Regions from separate parts of the Micromonospora jinlongensis genome, predicted to be linked through region 2. Evidence: riboswitches for the same ligand, from Rfam matches in the RefSeq annotation. Region 2 holds a riboswitch; each other region holds the start of a gene.

What was found. Region 2 has a riboswitch for cyclic di-AMP ahead of HNR22_RS02025 (LysM peptidoglycan-binding domain-containing protein). Riboswitches for the same ligand answer to the same signal wherever they lie in the genome.
Region 1: linked by a shared signal. The riboswitch ahead of HNR22_RS31890 (NlpC/P60 family protein) and the one ahead of HNR22_RS02025 (LysM peptidoglycan-binding domain-containing protein) in region 2 are both predicted to bind cyclic di-AMP.
Region 3: linked by a shared signal. The riboswitch ahead of HNR22_RS29050 (C39 family peptidase) and the one ahead of HNR22_RS02025 (LysM peptidoglycan-binding domain-containing protein) in region 2 are both predicted to bind cyclic di-AMP.

Annotation. Positions count from the first base shown of each region.
Region 1 is NZ_JACCHK010000001.1:4,425,052-4,430,938, reverse strand. It holds gene HNR22_RS19705 (DUF6886 family protein) at 1-418, shown strand, start outside; gene HNR22_RS19700 (hypothetical protein) at 492-821, shown strand; tRNA gene HNR22_RS19695 (tRNA-Gly) at 882-955, opposite strand; gene HNR22_RS19690 (zinc metalloprotease) at 1,158-2,141, shown strand; gene HNR22_RS19685 (pyridoxamine 5'-phosphate oxidase family protein) at 2,216-2,755, opposite strand; gene dcd (dCTP deaminase) at 2,853-3,431, shown strand; gene HNR22_RS31890 (NlpC/P60 family protein) at 3,507-4,547, opposite strand; cyclic di-AMP (ydaO/yuaA leader) riboswitch at 4,561-4,696, opposite strand; gene HNR22_RS19670 (N-acetylmuramoyl-L-alanine amidase) at 4,933-5,887, shown strand, end outside.
Region 2 is NZ_JACCHK010000001.1:583,643-589,529, forward strand. It holds gene HNR22_RS02010 (M28 family peptidase) at 1-195, shown strand, start outside; gene HNR22_RS02015 (SDR family oxidoreductase) at 259-957, opposite strand; gene htpG (molecular chaperone HtpG) at 1,107-3,035, shown strand; cyclic di-AMP (ydaO/yuaA leader) riboswitch at 3,265-3,436, shown strand; gene HNR22_RS02025 (LysM peptidoglycan-binding domain-containing protein) at 3,437-4,096, shown strand; gene HNR22_RS02030 (hypothetical protein) at 4,223-4,591, opposite strand; gene dinB (DNA polymerase IV) at 4,715-5,887, opposite strand, start outside.
Region 3 is NZ_JACCHK010000001.1:6,444,104-6,449,990, reverse strand. It holds gene HNR22_RS29065 (CDP-glycerol glycerophosphotransferase family protein) at 1-666, shown strand, start outside; gene HNR22_RS29060 (alpha/beta fold hydrolase) at 671-1,462, opposite strand; gene HNR22_RS29055 (hypothetical protein) at 1,557-2,600, shown strand; gene HNR22_RS29050 (C39 family peptidase) at 2,675-3,523, opposite strand; cyclic di-AMP (ydaO/yuaA leader) riboswitch at 3,757-3,898, opposite strand; gene HNR22_RS29045 (hypothetical protein) at 4,183-4,953, opposite strand; gene HNR22_RS29040 (hypothetical protein) at 5,084-5,470, opposite strand; gene HNR22_RS29035 (acyltransferase family protein) at 5,564-5,887, opposite strand, start outside.

The sequences.
Region 1 (5,887 bases), 3.8 Mb from region 2:
GGATCGGGCTCCCGATTACTGGTTCCCGCGCCAGTGCCCCCGGGCGATGGCCTGGGTGCTGCCGACCACCTCTCTGGCGGATCGTGATCGCGTCGTCGGAGCGGGCTGCGGCGAGCGAGTCCACGCGATCGAGTACGGCTGGCTGGAAGCGATGCAGAGGGCGCGACTGTTCGCGTACCGGCTACCAGCCGATCGCTTCCAACCCTTCGGCGCTCCCGAACCACACGCGCTCGTGGCAGTCGAGCCCGTCACACCCCTCGGTCCTCCCGAGCCGGTGGGTGATCTGCTGCGGTGCCACGCCGAGGCGGGAATCCAGCTGCGCGTGCTGGACAACCTCTGGTCCTTCTGGGACGTAGTGATCAACAGCTCGGTCGGCTTCAGCGGCATCAGACTGCACAACGCAAGGCCCCGCTCCTGATCCTCCCCGGAAACCGGAAGGAACGAATGGGTCACCGCCTGGGGTCCCTTGACGGCTGTGGGAGTCTCGCCGAGTGCTGGTTAGAGCAATCGTCGGGGCCGTCATCACCGCCATCGGGTGCGCGGGAGCGGTTGTCTTCGCCTATGCCGTGATCCTGGTCGGCGTGAAAGGCCAACGCGCCAGCGAACGGGCATGGGGGCGGGCGGCCAACCTGCCCCGAGCTGTCTTCGCTGGCTATTTCGGCGCTGCCGGTCTTGCTCTGCTGTCGACGGCGCAGCTGGTCCTGTTCTACCGCGACGAAGAGTGGTTCTGGCTGATCGCGCCCCAACAGGGAGCGATGGTGCTGTCTCTTGCGGCGGGATGGCTCGCGATGCACAGGATGGGCAGGTCCGCGTACCAGTAGCGGCCGCAGCAACGTCGAAGGCCCTGGCGGGGACTTGCGTCCTGACCAGGGCCTTCGCAGTGGAGCGGGTGACGGGAATCGAACCCGCACTGTCAGCTTGGGAAGCTGATGTTCTGCCATTGAACTACACCCGCAGGCGGCACCACTGTACCCGAGTGGTCGATCCGGTGCACCCAGGCACCCCCGCGAGCCCGCCACGCCAGGCGCCCAGGAAGAAGTTTCCGGACGGCAACATATGGCCGTTCTCAAATGCGTCGATGGGTTGTAACGTCTGCCACACGTTGCCAGCCACGGCGTGACACACTCCCTGCCGCGCCGCCAGAAAGAGGTGGGCCCATGGGACCCCGTCCCAACCTGCTGACCCGGCGTGCCGCCGGTGTCGCGTCGACGACCCTCGCGCTGCTGCTCAGCACCGCCGCGGTGGGCGTCGTTCCGGCCGCTTCGGCCTTCTCCGCGGCGCCCGGCGGCGCCTGCGTGGAGCCAGCCGACAGCCACTCCAACGCCCGGATCAAGCCCGGTGCCGCGGCCAAGCACGACCCGAACGAGCTGACCGCGCAGCAGGTCCGCGAGCGGGACGCGGACCTCGCCGCTGCGTTGCGCGAGCGCGCCAACTTCCGCACCGGCGCCGGCGCGACGGCGCTGGCCACGGTCACCATCCCCGTGGTGGTGCACGTGATCCAGGAGAACAGCACCCGGGCCGGCGGCAACATCCCCGACTCGATGATCACCTCGCAGATCACCGTGCTCAACCAGGCCTACGCCGGTGCGACCGGCGGAGCGGTCACCGCGTTCGCCTTCCGACTCGACAAGATCAACCGGGTGACGAACCCGTCGTGGTACCCGATCGTGCAGGGCTCGTCGGCGGAGCGCTCGATGAAGTCCTCGTTGCGGGTGGGCGGCAAGAACACCCTCAACATCTACCTCGGCGAGCTGAGCAACGACCTGCTGGGCTGGGCGACCTTCCCGCAGCGCAACCTGAGCAGCATGGACGGCGTGGTCGCGCTGAACGAGTCACTGCCGGGCGGCACCGCCACCAACTACAACCAGGGCGACACCGGCACCCACGAGGTGGGCCACTGGCTGAACCTCTACCACACCTTCCAGGGCGGGTGCGGCGGCTCGGGTGACAGCGTCAGCGACACCCCGGCCGAGGCGTCGCCGGCCTACCAGTGCCCGACCGGGCGCAACACCTGCTCGGCGACCGGGCTGGACCCGATCACCAACTTCATGGACTACACCTACGACTCGTGCATGTACCAGTTCACCCCCGGGCAGGCCAGCCGGATGCTGACCGCGTGGAACGCGTACCGCGCGGCGTAACTTCCCCGCGTACGACCGGTGCCGGCCCCGTCACGACGGGGCCGGCACCGGTGTCTTTCTCCCCAGGACCAGACTCAGGCGGCCGAACACTGGACGTTGCGGCTGCGGCGGGCCGGGCGAGCCTGCGGTACGGCTGAAGGTGCGGCCGGGGCCAGCGGGTCGAGCCACACCTGCACCTCCGGCCCACCGACGGCGACGCCGAGGCCGTGCTGCTCCCGGCGGGCCAACATCGCCACGTCGACGGTGAACTCGAACAACCGCCAGTCGACCTGCGGCTCCGCCCGGGCACCCTGCGCCAACCGTGCGAGCTGGAGCGGATCGGTCACCGGACGGGCGCGACCCGCCACGTACGCCTCGTCGTCGCTCTCCTCCGGAGGGAACGAGTGCAGCGCGTAACGGCCGTCGCGTTCGAGATCGCGGCGCTTCGGAGAGTCGACGATGAAGCAGAACAAGCCCTCGTCGGTGATGACCGGGGAGACCGGATGGACCCGGGGCCCGCCGTCGGCGCGGACCGTGGCCAGGTAGCCGAAGCCTGGCCCGTACTGCTGGAGGAGAACGCGGATCCCGTCGGCGAGTCGGGGCTCGTCGGCGGCGAATTCGGACCAGGAAGCCATGTGGGCATTCTATCGAACAAATGTACGAGCAGCGACCTCGACGCGCTGGTCATCGGCACCGAATCCTGGCACTTTCGACAACAGCTATGGTGGTCCGATGCTGCTCTCCGACCGCGACCTGGTCTCCGAGCTCAAGGCCGGCACGCTGGGCCTGGAGCCGTTCGAGCCCACCCTGGTCCAACCCTCCAGCATCGACGTCCGACTCGACCGGCTGTTCCGGGTCTTCAACAACCACCTCTACACGCACATCGATCCGGCGATGCAGCAGGACGACCTGACGTCGGCGGTCGAGGTGCCAGACGGCGAGCCGTTCGTGCTGCACCCGGGCGAGTTCGTGCTGGCCTCGACGCTGGAGGTCATCTCGCTGGGCGACCAGCTCGCCGGCCGACTGGAAGGCAAGAGCTCCCTGGGCCGGCTCGGGCTGCTCACACACTCCACCGCCGGCTTCATCGACCCGGGGTTCTCCGGTCACGTGACGCTGGAGCTCTCCAACGTGGCGAACCTGCCGATCACCCTCTGGCCGGGCATGAAGATCGGGCAGCTCTGCATCTTCCGGCTCTCCTCGCCGGCCGAGCACCCGTACGGTTCAGCGGTCTACGGCTCGCGCTACCAGGGCCAGCGGGGGCCGACGCCCAGCCGCGCCTGGCAGCACTGGCGCACCTGGCCCACCCGCTGACGGGCTGAGGCACGACGGTCAGACGACGAGGGCCCGCCGCGACGGATCGCGACGGGCCCTCCTGGTCACCCGGGGTCAGCCTGGGCGGCCGTAGCTGTGGATCGGGCCGTCGTCGACCTTCTTCATCTTGACCGGCTGGCCGGCCTGCGAGGCGTGCACCACCCAGCCGTTGCCGACGTACATGCCGACGTGGTGGATGTCGCTGTAGTAGAAGACCAGGTCGCCGGGGCGCAGGTCAGCCTTGCTGACATCCTTGGTGACGCGGCTCTGCTGGGCGGCGTTGTGCGGCAACGACACCCCGGCCTTCGCCCATGCGGCCAACATCAGACCCGAGCAGTCGTACGAGTTCGGGCCCTCGGCACCCCACACGTAGGGCTTTCCGATCTGCGCGCAGGCGAACTTGACCGCCGTGCCGGCGGCGCCGCCGGGGTAGCTCGCCGGACAGGGCGCGGGACGCAGCGGACCGCCGCCCCCGTTGCCGTACACCTTGAGGCGCAGCTTCTGCAGCCGGTCGATCTCTTCGTTGATCTGCTTCTTCTTGGCCGCCAACTGGGCCTCGGTGCGGGCCAGCTGGGCGACCATCTCGTCCAGCGGCGCCTTCTGCGCGGCCAGCTCGTCGCGCAGGTCGGCGACCTCGCGTACGTCCTGCTGCTGGTTGTGCGCGAACCGGTCGAGCATTTCGAGCTGGCTGACCACCTCGCTGGGCGACCGGCTGCCGAGCATCGCGTTGACGGTCGAGACGGTCTCGCCCTTGTACGCGCGCACGGCCAGCGCGCTGACCTTGTCCATCGCGGCGTCGACCTGCCGCTCCAGCGGGGCGATCCGGGCGGCCAGCGCGTCCGCCTGCTTGCGCTTGGCGGCGAGGTCGGCCCGGGTGGCGTTGTGCCGTTCGATGATGGGTTCGAGTGTGTTCCAGTCGGCGTCGATCTGGCGCTCGATCTCGGCGACGGACGGGTCGGCGTGGGCGGCCGTGGCGCTGCCCGTCAGGACGACGGCGACGCCGACCAGTGCGGCGAGAGCGGTGGTGAAGCGGGACCAGCGTGGGCGCGGCACGATCGACGTCGGGACGGCGAATGCCGACCGCTCGGACGACGGCCGCGGGGCATGGAGTGCCACCGGGGTTCCGTACTCCTTCTTCCTGACCGCCTACCGGGTTAGCTGACGGGTTCGGGCGGGAAGTCGGCGCCCTACCGCAGTGGCTGCGGATTCACCCCGAGGGACGTGGGTCCCCGGTTCGCTCGGAAACGACTCGGCGGTGTCGGTCCGTTACCGCCCGGGATGGGCAGAGCTGCTGTCGGGCCGACAAATGACCAGAGTAGAGACGCCCGTTACCGATCCGCAACCCGTACGGCCGTGACACTCCGTACCGATCGGATGGGGGTCACCGACCGTGTATGAAGATTTCTTTCTGAACAAGTCGATAGATGGAAAGGTATTGACGCGGACTCTCCAGCGGCGCGATGGTGACCTGACCTCTACCCGCGAGAATCTAGGGGGTTCGATGCACCATCCAACAGTGTCGGCCGGCTGGCGCGCACTGCTCGCCACGACCGTCGTCGCCGCCGCGAGCGCGGTGCCACTCTCCACGGCCGCCACCGCCGCACCCACCGCCGATCGCCAGCAGCAGTACGCGACCGCGGCGACCGAGTACGGCGTGCCGACGGGCGTGCTGCTCGGCGTCTCCTATCTGGAGTCCCGCTGGGACAGCAACGCCGGCACACCGAGCACGAGTGGCGGCTACGGCCCGATGCACCTGACCGACGCCCGCCACGTGACCGCTCTACCCGGGCGCGGCCACCACGACGCCGGCGCCGAGGACCCACGCGGTGACGACTCCCGGCCCTCCCGCGTGCCCGCACCCCGACCCGTCGAGGCCCCCGCACCGACCGCCGCCGCGTTGCAGACCGTGGACGCGGCGGCCGCACTGACGGGTGCCACCCCCGAGGCGCTGCGCACCGATGCGGCGGTCAACATCCGGGGTGGGGCCGCGTTGCTCAGCGCGTACCAGCGGGAGTTGGGTGCGCCGGTCGGCGCGGACACCGACCCGGCGGCCTGGTACGGCGCGGTGGCCCGCTACGCCGGTGCGGACAGCGCCGACGCCGCCGCGGCCTTCGCCGACGAGGTCTTCACGACCATCGCCGCGGGCGAGTCCCGGGTGACCGACGACGGCCAGCGGATCACCCTGCCGGCACGCGCGGTACAGCCCGAGCGCTCCTGGTTGGACCGGCTGGGCCTGCGCCGGTTGGCCCGCCCGGACGGGCTGGAGTGCCCGCGCACCGTCTCCTGCGAGTGGATCCCGGCGCCCTACGAGGCGTTCGGCGACGGGGACTACGGCAACCACGACCTCTCCGACCGGCCCGCCCGGCAGAAAATCGAGTACATCGTCATCCACGACACCGAGGCGAGCTGGGCGACGACCCTGCAACTCGTCCAGGACCCGACCTACGTGAGCTGGC
Region 2 (5,887 bases):
AAGCTCACCGTGCGGTTGGGCTCGACCACGCTGGCAACGTACTCGAACCTCAACGCCGCCGCCGGCTACGCCCAGCGCAGCTTCAACGTGGCCGGCTTCGCCGGGCAGACGGTGACGCTGACGTTCACCGGCACCGAGGACTCGTCGTTGCAGACCAGCTTCGTGATCGACGACGTGACGTTGCAGGCGAGCTGACCGCGTACCCGAAGAGTCGAGCCGCCGCCGGTCCCTCCCGGCGGCGGCTCGTCGCGTCGTGGGTCAGGGGAGCTGCGGGTAGAGCGCGGCGACGCCGCCGGCCAGCCCCGCCTGCACCTGGCGGCTGAGATCGTCGGCGAGGATCTCGTACGCGTCGGCCTCGATGCCGTCCACCGCGATCCGGGCGATCGTCGCCGGGTCCAGTTTCGGGCCGGTGACGTCGGCGGCCATGTCGGTGTCCAGGTAGCCGACGTGCAGGCCGGAGACCCGGATGCCCCGCTCGGCGAGCTGGACGCGCACCGTGTTGGTCATCGACCACTCGGCGGACTTGGCGGCACCGTAGGCCCCGTGGATCGGCGAGCCGAACCAGGACAGCACGGAGAGCACGTTGAGGATCGTTCCGCCGCCGTTGCCGGCGATGACCGGCGCGAACGCCCGGACCGTCGAGAGGGTGCCGATGTAGTGGGTCTCCAGCTCCAGCCGGACGAGGTCCAGGTCGCCGTCGAGCAGGTCGGTGCGGGTGTCGATGCCGGCGTTGTTGATCAGCAGGTTCACGTTCTTGGCCAGCTCGGCGGCGGCGGCCACCGAGGTGGGGTCGGTGATGTCGAGGCGGACCGGCGTCACGCCGGGCAGGTCGACGCTGTCGGGGTTGCGGGCGCCGGCGTAGACGGTGGCGCCCCGGGCGAGGAGTTCGGCGGCCAGGTGTCGGCCGAGGCCACGGTTGGCGCCGGTGACGAGGGCGGTGCTTCCAGCGATCTTCATGGCCGTCACGCTATCCGACCTGGCTTGTGTTAACCAAAGTCAGCTACGTCACGACGGTGACCCCCTGAATCGGGAATGCGACCCCGATGCGGCCACAACCCTGCCGGTGACGGCTCGTATCCTTTCGGCGAACCTCCGCACGAGCCGAGATGGGAGACGGTGTGAGCAACCAGGCCGAAACGTTGGAATTCCAGGCCGAGGCGCGTCAGCTCCTCCAGCTGGTGGTCCACTCGATCTATTCGAACAAGGACGTCTTCCTGCGGGAACTCATCTCGAACGCGTCCGACGCCCTGGACAAGCTGCGACTGGCCACGCTTGTCGACAAGGACCTCGTGGCCGACACCGACGACCTGCACGTCGCCCTCGAGGTCGACCGGGACGCCCGCACCCTCGCCGTACGGGACAACGGCATCGGGATGACCCGCGACGAGGTCGTCCAGCTGATCGGCACCATCGCCAAGTCGGGCACCGCCGAGCTGCTGCGCAAGCTGCGCGAATCCGCCGACGCCCACGCCTCGCAGGACCTGATCGGCCAGTTCGGCGTCGGCTTCTACGCCGCGTTCATGGTCGCCGACCGGGTCACCCTGCTGACCCGCAAGGCCGGCGAGACCGGCGGCACCCGCTGGGAGTCCACCGGCGAGGGCACCTACTCGATCGAGTCGGTCGACGAGGCGCCGCAGGGCACCACGGTGACCCTGCACCTCAAGCCGGTCGACACCGAGGACAACCTGCACGACTACACCGCCGAGTGGACCGTCCGGGAGATCGTCAAGCGATACTCCGACTTCATCGCCTGGCCGATCCGGATGAGCGTCGAGCGGCCCGGCGCAGACGGCGAAGCCGCAACCAGCGAGGTGCAGACCCTCAACTCGATGAAGGCGCTCTGGGCGCGACCCCGCGACGAGGTCGACGCCGCCGAGTACAACGAGTTCTACAAGCACGTCAGCCACGACTGGGCCGACCCGCTCGAGGTCGTGCACATGAAGGGCGAGGGCACCTTCGAGTACGAGGCGCTGCTGTTCCTGCCCAGCCACGCCCCGCTCGACCTGTTCTCCCCGCAGGGCCGCCGCGGTGTCCAGCTCTACGTCAAGCGTGTCTTCATCATGGACGACTGCGAGGCGCTGGTCCCGACCTACCTGCGCTTCGTCAAGGGCGTGGTCGACGCGCACGACCTGTCGCTGAACATCTCCCGCGAGATCCTCCAGCAGGACCGGCAGATCCAGACCGTCCGCCGTCGCCTGGTGAAGAAGATCCTCGCCACGGTCAAGGACCTCAAGGCCAACCACGCCGAGCGGTACCGCACCTTCTGGACCGAGTTCGGCGCGGTGGTCAAGGAAGGGCTGATCGACGACACGGACAACCGCGACACCCTGCTGGACCTCCTGTCGGTCGCCTCCACCCACGACCCCGCCGAGCCCACCGACCTGGCTGGCTACGTCTCACGGATGAAGGACGGCCAGAGCGACATCTGGTACGCCACCGGCGAGTCCCGGGCCGCCATCGAGAACTCGCCGCACCTGGAGGCGTTCCGGGCCAAGGGCCACGAGGTGCTGCTGCTCACCGACCAGGTCGACGAGGTGTGGGTCGAGCGGGTCGGCGCGTACGACGGTCGGCCGCTGCGGTCCATCGCCAAGGGCGAGATCGACCTGGACACCGACGAGGAGAAGCAGCAGGCCGAGGCCGAGCGCGAGCAGCAGCGTCAGGAGTTCGCCGCCCTGCTCGACTGGCTGGGCACCACCCTGACCGACAGTGTCCGGGAGGTGCGTCTGTCGTCGCGACTGACCACCTCGCCCGCCTGCGTCGTCGGCGATGCCCACGACCTCACCCCAACTCTGGAGAAGATGTACCGGGCGATGGGGCACGAGGTTCCCCCGACCAAGCGGATCCTGGAGATCAACCCCGGTCACCCGCTGGTGTCCGGGCTCCGCAAGGCCCACGAGCAGGGCAGCGACCAGATGGCCCTGACCGAGACCGCCGAGCTGCTCTACGGCCTGGCGGTGCTCGCCGAGGGCGGTGAGCTGACCGACCCGGCCCGCTTCACCCGGACGCTCGCCGACCGGCTGGCGCGCACCCTGTAGCTGGCGTACCCCTCCGGCCGGCGGGCCTCCCGCGCAGCGGACCCCGCCGGCCGGCCACCTCTGCGGGCACCTGATCGCAAACGGTCCATCGTGGTCACTGCACAGAGACGGCAGGCCCGCAACCGCTGAGCGAACCGTCCAGCGCGCCCCGGTGAAGAACTTCACAGGGGTTGGGCGATCGTCACCGACCGTGCCTAACGTCGGTCGGGTTCGCCACTGCGGACACCACGGCCGGCAACGCCAAATCCTGCCCCCGGTCGGCGGAACCCAGTCACCAGGGCAGGAGCGGGGGACCCAAACGTTCCTCGGTGCACGTCACCTCGGGGTGAAGCCGCCATCGTGCGGCCGGGCTCCTCGGCCCGAACCCGACAGCTCACCTCGCCGGCGTGGAGGAAGTTCACATGACGTCTGTCTACACGCCCCGTCACCGACGGGTCACCGCCCGCCGCCTCGCCGTCGGCACCCTGGCCGTCGGTGCGGTCACCGGTGCTGTCGCCCTCTTCGGCCCGGCCGCCCCCGCGCAGGCCGCGGTCAACTGGGACGCGATCGCCCAGTGCGAGTCCGGCGGCAACTGGAAGATCAACACCGGCAACGGTTACTACGGCGGCCTGCAGTTCTCCCAGGGCACCTGGGCCGGCTACGGCGGCAAGAAGTACGCCGCCCGCGCCGACCTGGCCAGCCGCGGCGAGCAGATCGCCATCGCCGAGAAGGTGCTCGACGGGCAGGGCATCGGCGCATGGCCGACCTGCGGCAAGAAGGGCGGCTCCGCCGCGAAGCCGTCGACGAAGTCCACGCAGAAGTCCACCGCCAAGTCCACGGCGAAGCCCACCGAGCAGCAGGAGCGGCCCTCGCGGCGGGAGCAGCCGGCGACCCGCAACCACGAGCGCACCGCGCCGACCTCGAGCGGCCAGACCTACCTGGTCAAGCCGGGCGACACCCTGTCGGAGATCGCTGACAGCCACCGGGTGACCGGCGGTTGGCAGGCGCTCTACGAGCACAACCGGCAGCTGATCGGGGCCGACCCGGGTCTGATCTTCCCGGGGCAGCGGCTCAGCCTCTGACGGTCTTCCCGCGTCAGCGGCTCAGCCTCTGACGGATCACGTACGAACGCTCGGCCGGGTCACCGGCCGAGCGTTCGTACGTGTGATGCCCATCAGCCCGAGCGCTCGTACCCCGGGGGGAAGCCGTCACGCCGCGGAGGCGGATGTCTTCGGCCCTCGCTGCGAGGTGACCGGACCGGCGTTCCAGCCCCAGCGGGGAGCCGGCGCGCTGCTCTCCCCGGACCAGCCCGTGCCGCGCTGCTCGCTGTCGTCGTCGATGGTCTCGTCGGCGGGGGCCGGTGTGCTGCGGGCCAGTCGTATCGACTGCTCCGCGCCGGCGCGGGCCGCGCACGGCCAGGACTGCCCGGCGCACTGAAGGTTGCGGCACTGACCCTCGTCGTCCGGCTCGTGGGCGCTCAGCACGTCGATCGCCAGTTGCCAGAGCAGCGGGTCGGTCACGTCGTGCGGCCGCTCGGCAGTGCGACTCGGCCGGTTGCTGGTGTCGTCGTCGGACATTGTGGGTCCCCCCTTGTCAGGCTGTACCCCACAAGGGTCACCCGCCAGCCGCCGGCTAAACCGCCGACCTGCTGTGATGTGTCTCCGGTCGCAGCGGTCGCCGGGACGCCGCACGCAGATCGGTCAATCCGGCAGCAGCGGCATCTCGACGCCCGGCTCCCGGCCGAGCAGGACCGCTCGGGTCAGCGCCGTTGAGCCGAACCGGTCGCGGACCGCGTCCACCGCAGCGTCCAACTCCGCGCCCGGATCGCGGTGAAACGGCAGCTCCGGTTGCACGGGGTTGTCGTCCAGGTTGCCCACCGAGACACCGATCAGGGTGACACCCCGACGATCGATCTCGGTCAACGCGGCTCGCAGCAACGTGCGCGCGGCGGCGAGCAGCGGCGTCGTGTCGGCGGTCGCCTTGCCGATGGTGTGCGAGCGGGTCGCCCGGGTGTAGTCGCCGAACCGCAGCCGCAACACCACAGTGCGACCGGACCGTCCCGCTGCCCGCATGCGGCGGCTGACCCGGTCGACCAGGCCGGCGAGGATGGCATCCAGCTCCGCCGGGGCGTGCGGGGTACGACTCAGCGCATGCTGCGCGCCCATCGAGCCGCGTCGGCGGCCGACCTGCACCGAGCGAGGATCGCGGTTGTGCGCCAGGGCGTGCAGGTGCCTGCCGGCGCCGGACCCGAGCAGCGACACCAGGGCGGCCTCACCGAGCCGGGCCACCTCACCGACCGTACGGATCCGGCGTTCCCGCAGCTTCGCTGAGGTGACCGGGCCGACGCCCCATAACCGCTCGACCGGCAGTGGGTGCAGGAAGGCCAACTCGGCGTCCGGTGCGACCACCAGCAGACCGTCCGGCTTCGCCACCCCGCTGGCGACCTTCGCCAGGAACTTCGTGCGGGCCACACCCACTGTGATCGGCAGGTGGACCCGTTCACGAACCTCCCGGCGCAGCCGCTCGGCGATCTCGGCCGGCGACCCCACCAGCCGCCACAGGCCACCCACGTCCAGGAACGCCTCGTCGATGGAGAGCCCCTCGACCAGTGGCGTGGTCTGCCGGAAGATCTCGAAGACCGCCCGGCTCGCCGCCGTGTACGCCGACATCCGGGGCGGCACCACGATCGCGTCCGGACAGAGGCGGCGCGCCTGCTGACCACCCATCGCGCTGCGTACGCCTCGCGCCTTCGCCTCGTAACTGGCCGCGAGGACCACGCCGCCGCCGACGATCACCGGCCGCCCCCGCAGGCGCGGGTCGTCACGCTGCTCGACCGACGCGTAGAAGGCGTCCAGGTCGGCGTGCAGGATGCT
Region 3 (5,887 bases), 5.9 Mb from region 2:
CGCCCACAGGTGGAGTCGATCGAGGTACGCCCGGAGCCGGCGCGAGGGCTGGCGAACCCGACAGTGCTCTACACCCCCACCTGGACCGGGCACCACGCCGACGCCGACTACTGCTCACTGCCGGTGGCCGAGGAGCTGCTGCGTCGACTGCTGGCGCGCGGCGCGACAGTGATCCTGCGCGCCCACCCGTACACGGCGCAGAACCCGGCGTCGGCGCGCCAGTTGGGCCGGCTGACCGAGCTGCTCGTCGCCGACCGGGCCCGCACCGGCCGCCCGCACGTGGTCGGAGCGGCGGCCCGGGAGCTGAGCCTGACCGAGTGCGTCAACTCCTCCGACGCGCTGGTCTCCGACGTGTCCGGGGTGATCTCGGACTATCTCTACTCCGGCAAGCCGTACGCGGTGACCGACATGGGTGACGCGGGCGACCGGTTCACGGAGCGCTTCCCGTTGGCCGGTTCGGGGTACGTGCTGCGGCGGAACATGTCCAACGTGGACGCTGTGCTGACCGACCTGTTGGACACCGATCCGCTGGCCGAGACGCGCTGGGCCACCCGCCGCCGCTACCTGGGTGACTTCCCCGCCGAGGCGTACGCCGAGGCGTTCCTGAGCGCGGCCCGCCGTGAGCTGGAGCCGGTGCAGGAACTGGCCGCGCCCACACCTGTCTGACCGGTCAGCGGTACGGGTCCAGCAGCGCCAGCACCGCCGCCGGGTCCTCGACGTGCGCGTTGTGCCCGAGCCCGGGCAGTGTGGCGACCGGTACGCCGTACTCCTTGAGTTGTTCGTCGGTGACCATCGGGTCGTGCTCGCCGCGGGCCAGCACCACCGGCACGTCGGTGGCCGCGAGCAGCGCGGCCAGGTCGGGCTCACCGACGGCGAACGCGGCCGGGTCCATGGCGAGGCGCCACCGGCCGTCGACCTGACGGAGACCGGCGTCCACCACCGGGTGGTCCGGCGGGACGAGGCCGGCGAGCCCGGAGACGCGCAGGTGGCGGCGGGCCGCCTCGGCGCGGGTGGCGAACCAGCTCACCGGGCGGGCGGCCAGTTCGGCGGCGCGGGTCAGCTCCACGGGCGACCAGACCGCCTTGATGCCCAGCCCGACCACCGCGTCCACCGGCTTTCCGGCGGCGCGAGCGGCCAACGCCAGGCCGACCACCCCGCCCAGCGAGTGCCCGAGCACGACGAGCCGGTCGTCGGGAGCGAGGGCCTGCGCGATCCGCTGGGCGAAACCGGCGAAGGAGTACGACGCCAGCGGCGGCGCCCAGCCGTGGCCGGCCAGGTCCGGTGCCAGCCACCGCCCGGGCCAGTGCTGCTCGAGGTACGGCGCCCAGGGCAGCCACACGTCGCCGGTCGCACCCATGCCGTGCAGCAGCAGCAGGACCGGCCCCCGGCCGGCGTGACCACCCGATTCATCCACCACGGCGGCAGTCTCCCACGGTTCACGGCCTGGTACGAGAGTCGTCATCCGCGCCACCCCCGCGACGTGAAGATCCACTGTAGAGTTCGGCGCCTGGACGGGGAGCGTCATCTGTCGATCCCGTCGCGGAGAGGAGTCCACCGTGCTCACGAGGCATCGGTCCGCACTTGTCGCGGCCCTGGCGGTCGTCGCGCTCGGCACGGCCCTGAGCGCCCCCGCGCTCGGCACGCCCCCGAGCGGCCCCGCGCGGGGCACCGAGGCGGTCGCGGCGGCCGACCGGGTCCTGCGTGTCTACAACAACAACATCGAGAACCTGGTGGTGAACAACTCCGACGGGAGCTGCACCCGCATCTCCGGACCGGACCACCTGACCTCGATCCTGGTCGACGACGCCGGTCGTACCGGCACCAGCGGCGTGGTCGCGCCCGACATCCTGATCGTGCAACAGGTACGCGGGACCGGCCAGGCCGAGGCGTACGCCGACCAACTGTCGGCGAAGTTCGGCTACCCGGCGGGCAGCTACGGGGCGATCGTGGCGTGGAGCGACCCGGAGCCGTGGGGCAGCACGCACAAGTGCAGTTCCCAGTTGCTCGGGGACCTCAAGAAGAAGCAGACCAACGGCATCATCTGGAACAAGCGGACGCTGAGCCTGGCCAGCGGCGACGTCTCGAAATACTGGAGCGCGGGCTGGCTCAGGCCGGGCACGGCGTACGCCAACGGCGCCGGATGCACGCTGTACAAGCCGCCGAACAGCGACCCGGACAGCACCGACTTCTACAAGTGGAAGCGGACCAGCGCCATCGCGGCCCGGTTCACCATCAAGGCGACCGGCACGAGTGTGTTCGCCGCGACCATGCACCTGCCCCAGGAGAACCGGCAGAACGCCTGCGCCGGTGACGGGGACCGGGGCATCGCCAACACCGGCATCCACCTCGGCGCGGACGCGACCAGCCTGCTGAACGCGTCCACGATCCGCGTCGTGGGCATCGACGCGAACCGTACGGGCATCGGGGCCGGCACGTTGAGCGGCTACGGCATGACCGGTTACGGCTCGAAGGCCACCAGCGGCTCCAGCAAGATCGACTATCTCTTCCTGAACGGCGGTGTTCAACCGTCCACGATCGACCACACCGTCGGCGGGACGAAGTCGAACCACCTCGCGCTGTACGGCTTCATCGCGTACTGACGGCACGGACGAAGACGCCGCGGGCGCCGGCCCCTTGTGGGGGACGGCGCCCGCGGCGGTCCAGCGTGCCTGGGTCAGGCGGAGTAGCCCCGGCTCGCGATCCAGTTGGCCAGGTTGATCGTGGTGATCCAGTACGACGCGTCGGCCGGGTTCGCCGAGTCGGCGATCCGTACGGTGCGGCCGTTGTCCTTGTAACCCACGACGGCGATGTAGTGACCGCCACCGTAGGAGTGCCAGCCGCCAGCGGTGTCGGTGGCGTCGCCGACGACGTTGGCGACCACGCCACGGCCATCGGTGATGGCCTTGACCACGTCGGCCTGCAGCTGGTCCATCTGGGCCGGGCTGGGCGCGCCGGCGAACATCCGGGTCCGGTACGGGGAGCCCTTCACCTCGGCGTTGAGCACCCGGGTGGTGTCCAGGGCCGAGTTGGTGCCCATCTCGGTGGTGCCCAGCTCGGCGCCGAGCTCACCCTGGGTGCGGTCGATTCCGGCGGCGCTGAGCGCGTTACGGGTGGCTGCGGGGCCGCAGTTGTAGTACGTGTTCTGCGCCTCGTAGTCGTAGTCGAGCACCTTGGTCGCCGGCGGCTTCGGCCGCTCCGGCTTACGGGTCAGGTCGGGGTTGCTGCTGGCCTTGGCGGCGGGTGACGCGGCGGTGGTGGCCGGGGCTGCGGTGGTCGGCGCGGCGCTGGCCGACGGGGACGCCTCGCGCACCTCGCCGCGGGAGGCGGCGACGTCGCTGCGCATCTCGGCGACCGTGGTCGCGGTGCGCTGGCCGGCCGGCGCGTCGTCGGCGGTGGTGAGCAGGGCGCCGGTGGTGGTGGCGATGGCGAGGGCCGCGGCGGAGGCGGCAACGATCTGGTACGGACGCTCGGTGGTGAGGCGGCGGAGCTGACGCTTCAGGGTGTGCTTCACGGGGTCCTCCACGGATCGGGGGGAGAGCGGCACACCGGGGCCGGACCGGCATCCGGGCAGGCGCCAGCGCGCGGACGATGGTCCGCGGATGGTGAACCGCTCAGGGGAACGCCCGGCGCGGCCGGGCGGTTAGGCGATGACCCGGGGGGGTCAGCTCACCGTCACTGGACGAATGAGCGGGGGCACCGCTACGCCGTGGAGGCGAAGGAACAACCGAGGGGTGGAAAGGTGCTGCACGAGGATGGAACTCCTTCCGACACCGCCTACCGGGTTAGCTGACGGATTCGGGCGGGAAGATCGCCCTACCGCGGGCCGTGGCTCGCGGATTCACCCCGGACTTACTGATGGGTCCCCGGTTCGTTAAGCACGATTGAGCGGGTCGGCGCGGCGTCGCCTCTTGCGATCGGTTACCGCACCGGACGGGACGACACTACTGGGCCGTCCACACCCTGCCAAGCCAGGTTCACCTGCGTAAACCCGAATTCACGCGGCAATTTCTGCGCGTATTGCCGATGACGTGACTCGATGGGACAAGCGGTTACGGCGACGCCAACGGGCGACAACCGGACAGGTCGTCGAGAATGCGGCCACAATCACGGGAACAATCGGGCCGATCGCGCCGGACGACCGATTCGGCATCGGCGTGACCCGGCTCACGTCACGGATCGGGCTCAACTCGCCCGGGCCGGGCGCCACCGTGCCACGACGGCGGGTCGGAACACCCCGGTCGCCGCCCGGCGAGCGGGCAGCGGGGCCGGTCGCAGCCGGGCCGCCGCCGCGTACGCCTCAGCGGTGAGGACGCGCGCCGACTCGGCGGCCAGCTCCGCGTCGCGCCACGCGGCCCGCTCCCGGGTGGCGGCAGCGTCGTAGTCGGCCAGTCGCGCGTCCCGGATCGCCCGGCTGAGCAGCACCTCCTGCTCGACCGGATGCCGCCGGGGATCCCAGCCGCGCCGGTGGGCGAACACGTCGCCGAGCTGCGCCATGGTCAGGTCGCCCCGCCAGTACGCCGCCATCGCCGCCCGGTGCAGATAGCGCTCCCGGGCGGCGTACTCGGCGGGGGTGTGGGGGGTGCAGGGGGTGGGTAGCGCCCCGGCACCCGCGAAGCGACGGGCGGCGGTGTCCGCCTCGTCGTACTTGGCCCAGGCCCGCTCCATCTCCTCCTGAGCGGTCAGCCAGGCAACACGTCGCCGCTGTGCGGTCCTGGCCGCGCCGGCCGCGGCGACGGCCACCTCCTCGGCGTACCGGTGCAGGTCGACGGCTTCTGCGGCGGCCACCTCCCGAGCGGTGGGCACGGCTGGGAGCGGATCACCAGTGGGCCGGTCCCGCTCCGGGCGGGCAACCAGCAGGGCGAGCAGACCCAGGGTCAGCAGGAACAGGGTCGACCAGATGGCGGCGGCCTGCGGCACCTCGGTCACGAACTGGTAGAAGACAGCGGTCTTCATGGTCGGCACCTCGGGGAGAGAGCAGTGCGATGGGGATCGGCACCGGCCACCTGGCCACGGCGGAGCACGGGTCGGCGGAGCGGTGCTGGTGGGTCGACAGGCGCAGCGTCGGGACGCTCGTCCCGGTGGCTCAGCGCCCGGGTGGGGCCCGGGGTGCCCGGCTGCTCGGGCCGTCGGCGAGGGGCAGCCGGTCAGACCCGGCGGCGCGCACCGGCAGCACGCCGGCCGGGATGACGCCCTGGCCGTCGGGCGGCGCTGGCTGAGCGTTGTCGGACCAGGTAGCGGAGGACTCCTCGACGACCCCCTCGGGGACCGCCTGAGTCGCGTGGGCGGAGCCCGCCGAGGAGCTGAACGGGCAGGACGCCGGAAGTGCACCGAGGGCGAACGGAGGTGGCACAGCGGCCGCGGTCGGGCCCGCGCCAAGCGCCAGGGCCGCGACGACGGCGAGGCTGGTCAGCACCCGTGTCGCCCAGCGCGCCACCCACCACAGCGGACAGGTGATCGCGACCGGAAGCACGTCCCCACGCTACCGCCGTGCCGACCCCTGCGCACCGACCACGGGCGTGTCGGCTCACGCCGCGCCGAACCCCGCTGAGCAGGGTGGACAGTGTCAGCGCGAGTCGACGTACGGCGATCGACCGCCGCTCTGGTCACCCTCGCCGGCGGCGTCGGTCTGCGGCCGGGCGGCGTCAGTCTGCGGCCGGGTGGCGTCGGATTCGGCCGTGCGTTGTCGGGGGACGGGCGCCGGTCGGGCCGGACGGCGGGGCGCGAGCCGGCGCATCATCGGAGTCTCGACGTAGCGGTGCAGCAGCCCGGCGAGGACCAGGTTCGCCACCAGGAAGCCGAGCACCACGGCCGGGCCACGCCAGCCCGCGAACCCGGTCCCCCAGTCACCGCTCCAGCGCAGCACACTCGTCATCACCAGCACGTGGAC